Regions from separate parts of the Devosia sp. LjRoot3 genome, predicted to be linked through region 1. Evidence: predicted binding sites of a transcription regulator. Region 1 holds the regulator's gene; each other region holds the start of a gene.
The links. Region 1 encodes LexA, which represses DNA repair genes until DNA is damaged. Its sites were predicted from a motif close to TGTTCNNNNTGTGTTCNG; they were not measured.

Region 2: the regulator LexA is predicted to act here: its motif matches at 1,292-1,309, upstream of ACSQ2A_RS15855 (ImuA family protein).
Region 3: the regulator LexA is predicted to act here: its motif matches at 1,261-1,278, upstream of ACSQ2A_RS00820 (DNA recombination protein RmuC).

What each region holds. Positions count from the first base shown of each region.
Region 1 covers NZ_CAXUPK020000001.1:1,352,993-1,355,253, forward strand. Annotated here, with positions in the region: gene ACSQ2A_RS06565 (diguanylate cyclase) at 1-164, opposite strand, end outside; gene ACSQ2A_RS06570 (YybH family protein) at 411-785, opposite strand; gene lexA (transcriptional repressor LexA) at 791-1,498, opposite strand; gene ACSQ2A_RS06580 (HIT family protein) at 1,595-2,011, opposite strand; gene ACSQ2A_RS06585 (hypothetical protein) at 2,024-2,261, opposite strand, start outside.
Region 2 covers NZ_CAXUPK020000004.1:250,986-253,246, reverse strand. Annotated here, with positions in the region: gene ACSQ2A_RS15870 (universal stress protein) at 1-1, opposite strand, end outside; gene ACSQ2A_RS15865 (hypothetical protein) at 86-637, shown strand; gene ACSQ2A_RS15860 (TerB family tellurite resistance protein) at 634-1,083, opposite strand; gene ACSQ2A_RS15855 (ImuA family protein) at 1,325-2,134, shown strand; gene ACSQ2A_RS15850 (Y-family DNA polymerase) at 2,019-2,261, shown strand, end outside.
Region 3 covers NZ_CAXUPK020000001.1:166,961-169,221, forward strand. Annotated here, with positions in the region: gene ACSQ2A_RS00820 (DNA recombination protein RmuC) at 1-1,237, opposite strand, end outside; gene def (peptide deformylase) at 1,371-1,886, shown strand; gene fmt (methionyl-tRNA formyltransferase) at 1,936-2,261, shown strand, end outside.

The DNA.
Region 1 (2,261 bases):
GCCCGAGCCAGCGCTTCGACACTCTCATCAGCCTTCCATGCCGTATCGAGGGCGTCACGCTCGCGATCCGCGTAGTGCGTTGCAATGATGAACGAGCCGCCCGACAACAAGGTCAGGCCTACGGTCAAGGCATATGCCCAATTGGTAATCGTGCTAATGCGCATCGCGGTCCTCGTTCCAATTAGGGGGCCTAGATTCAGGCTAGAGGATGCGCGATGGCGCTAAAAATCGGCTTAAACTTTGCCATTTTTGTTCGGGTCGCGATGCCGCAGGCTGGGTGGCGCAGCGACGGAAGGTATGGATGCGCGGAGAGACTGGTCCCGGTTGAGACACGCCTTGAGGGCGAAAGCTTCGCCGTCGCCGCGGCAACGCCCTCGTTTATGGAGCACGAGTGCCAGAAGCGGCTCCAGTTACTTCGGAAAAGCGCTCAGGTGTTCGTGCACAATGCGCCAGCCATTCTCGCTTTTGGCAAGAACCGTCGTGCCGCGACCTTTGCCTTCGGCGCGTTGACCGTCGATCGTAGCGTGCCAATGAAAGCGGTATGTACAGCTGGCGGCTTCCGCGCTTCTGGCGATCCAGACGAGGTCTTCCAGCCAATAGGTTTCGTTGGCGAGACGTCGCCAAGTACGCTCGAAGGCTTCGCGCACCGCCTCGTGGCCCTGGTAGGTGCCAGAACTGAACCAGAAGCTGGCTTTGGGGTCGATCAGGGGGATCAGCAGCGCAAAATCGTGCCGGTTGATCAGGTCGGCATAAGCCGCCATCACCGCTTCAGGTGTGGCGGCCACGCTAATCAATATTTCCGCAGGAGCCCAACGAGCCGGCCCTGCACCTTGACGCGGTCGGGCGGGAAGATGCGGGTTTCATAGGCAGGATTGGCAGCTTCAAGCGCCACGGTATTGCCCTTGCGGCGCAGGCGCTTAAGGGTAGCCTCCTCGTCATCGACGAGAGCGACGATGATCTCGCCGGTCGAGGCTGTGTCTTGCTTCTTTATGAGCACCGTGTCGCCGTCAAAAATGCCGGCTTCGATCATCGAGTCGCCGCGCACTTCGAGCGCATAGTGTTCGCCAGCGCCGAGCATTTCCGGGGGAACGGCGATGGTGTGGGAATGGCTCTGGATCGCCTCGATCGGCGTACCGGCGGCGATGCGGCCCATGACGGGGATCGAGATCGGGCGGGCATAGTCGTCGGTGCTGCGCGCGGGGGGCGAGGCGACCTTGCCCAGATTGCCCTCGATCACGGATGGCTCGAAGCGGGACTTGCGGCCGCCAAGCGAGGGGTTCATCGAATCGGGGAGCTTTACCACTTCCAGCGCGCGGGCCCGGTTGGGCAGGCGGCGGATGAAGCCGCGCTCTTCAAGCGCGGTGATCAGCCGGTGAATGCCGGATTTGGAGGCGAGATCGAGCGCGTCCTTCATTTCATCGAAGGACGGCGGAATGCCGCTTTCCTTCATGCGTTCATGAATGAACATGAGAAGTTCGTGTTGTTTGCGCGTCAGCATTGCCCGGCGACCCCAGAATCGGAACATAGACGGAACGACTATATGTGTTCCACCTATGTTCCGCAAGAGTCTTGGGGTTTTGGTGTTTTCCGGGCGCTAGAGCGCTGCCGCAATGTCCTTGGCCAACTGGGCCAGTTCGCCATCGTCGGCGCGGCCGGTGGCGTGGGCGCCAAGGGCAATGCCCTCATAGGCGGGAATGATGTGAAAATGCAGGTGGAAGACGGTCTGGCCGGCCGGGGCTTCGTTGAACTGGGCCAGACGCAGGCCGTCGGCCTTGGTGGCGGTCTGGACAGCCTTGGCGACGCGCTGCACCAGCGGGATGACTTCCGCGAGAGCCGCAGGATCGGCATCGAGAAGGTTACGCGAAGCGGCCCTGGGAATGACCAGCGTGTGGCCCCTCGACTGGGGGAAGATGTCCATCATCACCAACGCAGTCTCGTCTTCATAGACCTTGTGACAAGGCAGTTCGCCCTTGAGGATTTTGGCGAAGATATTGGTCGGATCGTAGCTCATTGGCCCCTCGGATTATTCGGCTGCGGCCAGCGTTTCGTCGCCGGCATTGTTGGCGTAGCGGAAGCGGAAGAAATTGAGGACGGCAAGGCCCGTCAATGTCACCGGAACATACTTGATACCGCGTGTGATGAAAAACAGCGCGATGTTGACGGCCGTTTCCGCTGACATCGCGCCCTTGCCCATGGCGGAGGTGAAGGACGAGGGGACGATGTGGCGGTAAATGAGATCGTCGGAACGATAATAGTGGCGA
Region 2 (2,261 bases), on a different contig from region 1:
TGCTCTTCTCCTTGTTATCAGCACAATAACCCGATCATTGTGTCCGGCAATTGATCTCGATCATATCGCGGCGAGGAGGCCGGTCATGTTGCAGCGTCTTTTTCTGGTTCTGACCGTGACTTGCGCAACCCCGGCCTTTGCCCAATCGGGCTTTACCAGTGCCTATACCGACCTCGATATCGAGCAGTGCCTGGTGCTCGAAGCCGACGATTTCGGCGCCAGCTGGGCCTGCCCGGGCTATAAGGGTTTTCCGGTCATGGTTGAGGAAGGCGACCTCCGCTTTTCCATCAGCTATGGTTTTGATCCGGAAGCCAATTCGGCCGGTTTCCAGACGCTGCCGCCCTTCAACAATCTCGGCGCAAAGCTCGAATGGCGGCTGTCCAATGCAAAAGGCTACTTTTTCCCGGTGGCGACCATCGTGCGCTATCACACGGCCGACCCTGAAACCGGCGAGAACAAGGGCCAGGTGCTGGTGGTGACCCAGATTGCCGAGGGCAATTCCTGCCACATCGCCTATGTCGATGCCCTCGCCAACAAGGACGCCAACGAACTGGCCCGCGCCGCTGCCGACAAGGCTGGAAAATTCGACTGCGCCAATGACGAGCCCGAAGTAATCGGGGAGTTTTCGGCCTACTAGGCTTCGGCCTCGCCGCGCAGTCCCCGAATCTGGTTGCGCAACACGGTGCGGTCGCGGCTCGACACGCCGATCAGCTCGGCAATGCGCCAGACCATATTGTCCTCGAGCTCGTGATTCTGCCGGTCGGCAAAAACCACGGTCCACATCATGCGGATGATTTCGACGCGGTCTTCCATCGGCAACTGGGTAATGCCGGTGGTAAAGCGGTAAAAATCCACCGCCTCGGCATCGCGCTCGGCCGCCTGCTTGATCAGGCGATCGACACTGGGCTCATCAAGATCATAGTGATCCATCAGCGCGCCGCGGATGGTTTTGCGTTCCTCATCCTTCATCGTGCCATCGACCGCGGCGAGGTGCACCAGAAGCGCTGCCACCGACAGTCTTGGGTCATTGCTGTCGGCCGTGGCCTCGGCTTTTTGGAACAGACGGGTCAGGGCCTCGAACATGGCTTTCAGCCTCGTGGACGGGGTGAAGGAAACGGGTTTTGAATGAGCCGGGAGGGCCGCAGGTAAAGACTGGGGCAGAAGCTGGTTTTGCTCAATGGTCGCAAGTACTGCTCACGCGGTCTTGACCGCCGATGATGCAGCAAGGCCACACCCGATTCCGAGGTAGGCCGCAAAAGGGACTCGACTCCCGAGGGATTCGGAGTCAACATGTTCCTGTTTTGTTCTAGCAGGCAGTTTCACTATGTCAGCCCCGGATCGCCAACAGCGCCTCACCGCGCTGCGGGACACCATTGCCGATATCGAGCGCAAGCCGGCACTGGCGGAGGTGCGGGCAAAGTCCTTTGATGCCAGGGACGGCAATTTTCCGCGCCTGCCCGGAGGGCTTCTGCAGGAGGTCTTCACCGATGCCGTACGCAATGGTGGGGCCAGTCTCGGTTTTGCCCTGGGTCAGGCCAAAACACTGCTGACGCCCAAGCGTATGGCAGTGCTCTATCTGCAACTCACTTCTGACGGCCAGTTCTTCGGCCTACCCTATGGGCCGGGGCTTTTATCTTTTGGCTTCGATCCGGCACAATTGGTGATCGTGCGGGTCAGCGACATGCGGGACTTCCTTTGGGTCGCCGAAGAATCCCTGGCTTGCCGGGCGGTCGCCGGAATCGTCGCCGATATCGGCGGCGACCCCGAGCCACTCGATTTCACAGCCAGCCGGCGCCTGAGCTTGCGCGCTGCCGAAAGCGGCACGTCCTTGTTTCTGCTGCGCTATGGCGCGGAACGGCAAGCCAGCGCCGCCCATCTGCGCTGGTGTCTCACCCCGCATCGCTCGGGCCGAAAACGCTTCGATGAACAGGCACCCGGCGCGCCACGCTGGAGTCTCGAATTGGAAAAAGGGGTCGCACTGGGTCGCCAAACCCAGTTCTTACTGGAATGGACCGAAAATGGCTTTGCAACCTTGCCTGTTGAGCCCGGACGTAAAAGCCGGCACCGGCCGACGCTTCCTTTCGCTTTTCCTACCCGATTGGCCGACGGATTATCTCAAGCGGCGCGAGCCTGAACTAAGCACGCCCCTCGCGCTCTACGAGAAGATCAAGGGTGGCTTGCAGCTTGCCGCCATCGATACAGAGGCAGCTAAAAGAGGGCTGCGCGTGGGCCAAAGTGTAGCCGATGCACGTGCGCTCGTG
Region 3 (2,261 bases), 1.2 Mb from region 1:
CCCGATCGAGGCTGCTGCCCACCTTGTCCATGGTCCCCAAAAACCCGGCGACTTTTTCATAGAGCGCACCCGCCCGCTCGGCGATTTCTTCCGCGTTCCGGTGGCGCTTCTCGATGTCCCAGACGTTCCGCACCGTGCGCAACACCGTCATCAGCGTCGTCGGCGTCGTCAGCATCACGCCCTGGCTCATGCCGAATTCGAAAAGATTGGGATCGGCCTTGATCGCCGCCGACAGCGCCCCTTCGATCGGCACGAACATCATCACATAGTCCAGGCTCGACTTCGCATGACGATGATAGCTCTTGTCCCCGAGCGTTTTCACATGGGTGCGGATCGAGATCACATGCGCCTGCAAAAACTGCTCGCGCACATCATCCTCGGCATTGGTATAGGCCTCAAACGCCGTCAGCGAGACTTTCGAGTCGATCACCAGCCGATCGTCATTGGGCATCAGCACTTCGACGTCCGTCCTGAGCCGCGCCCCGTCCTCGCCCGAATGACTCGTCTGCGTCAGATACTGTTCTCCCTCGCGCAGTCCCGAGCGTTCGAGAATAGTGGCAAGGATCATCTCGCCCCAGGCGCCCTGCGTCTGCGACGAGCCTTTTAGCGCCCGTGTCAGGTTCTGCGCCTCGGTGGTAATGGTCAGATTGCTTTCCGCCAGCGCCCGGATCTGTTCGCCCATCGTCGCCCGGTCGCGCAACATGCCGCCCTGAAACTCGACGATTTTCTCGTGCAGCGGCTTTAGGAGCATGTCGACCTGCTCCCGGTTCTGCTTGGAAAACGTCTCGCCGTGACTCTTGAGCACGTCCCCGGCAATGGCCTTGAACTCGTCGGTCATCTGCTGCCGCGCTTCAAGAAAACGCTTCATATTGGCTTCGTTCTGCCGCGCCTGTTCGTCGAGCCGCGTCCGCATCGCGGCCAGTTCCGCCGTCAGCTCGCTGTTCTTTTCCCGCTCATTGTCGATCAGTTCGCCCGCCCGCTCGCGCTCGCGCAAGAGGCCGAGATCGAGGTCGCGAATGCGCATGTCGCGCTGGGCGATCTGTTCGAAAAAGCTCGCCTTGAGACCTTCGCTGGCTTCCCGCGCGACCTCGTCGGCCCGCTGCGCATTGGCGCGCGCCGAGCCGACGAGTAGAAAAACGCCTGTTGCCAGCAGCACCACGATGCCGACAACAAGCGCAAGCCCCAGGGTCACCGGCAGGTCGCCGATCACAAACAGAATAGTGTCGAGTTCACTCATGGGTGCACTCTACCCGATTCTTCTGTTCTTAAAATGTTCTATTCTGCGCAGTGCGCAGACGAGCTCCGCAGTTGACCGCAGGGCGACAAAACTCCATATCACTGGCAAATCCAGATATTGCCGGACCTTTGCCATGGCCATCCGCCCTATTCTCATCATTCCCGACGCGCGCCTGCGTGCAGTTGCCGATCACATCGTCGAGGTCGACGAGGAGATCAAGACGCTGGCCAAGGACATGCTCGACACCATGTACGACGCCCCGGGCATTGGCCTTGCTGCGCCCCAGATCGGGGTGATGAAGCGCATTGTCGTCATGGATCTGGCCGGCGAGAACGAGCCGGCGGCCCCGCTCGTCATGATCAATCCCGAAATCACCAAATTCGGCGACGAGATCCAGGTGACCGAAGAAGGGTGCCTGTCGATTCCCGAGCTCTATTACGAGGTCGAGCGCCCTTCCACGGTCACGGTGAAGTACACCGATCTCGACGGCCAGGAAGTCACCAAGGATGCCGACGGCAAGCTCGCCGTCTGCATCCAGCACGAATTGGATCACCTCGATGGCGTGCTCTACATCGACTATCTCAGCCGCCTGAAGCGCGACCGCGTTATCAAGAAGTTCGACAAGCAAGCCAAATTGGCTGCGCGCTAAGAGCCCAAGCCCCGCGCCCGCGCGGGGCATCTGCCCAGGAGTAAAGCCAATGCGCGTCGTCTTCATGGGCACGCCCGAATTTTCCGTGCCGACGCTGACCGAGATCGTCGCCTCCGGCCACGAAGTCCTCGCTGTCTATACCCGCGCGCCAAAACCGGCCGGTCGCGGCCAGGCCGAGCGCAAGAGCCCTGTGCATGAAGCGGCCGAAAATTTCGGCATTCCCGTCTTCACGCCCAAAAGCCTGCGCAACGAAGCCGAACAGCTTCAGTTCGCCTCCCTCGGCGCTGACGTGGCTGTGGTCGTCGCCTATGGCCTGATCCTGCCCAAGCCGATCCTTGAAGCACCCACCGAAGGCTGCCTCAATCTTCACGGTTC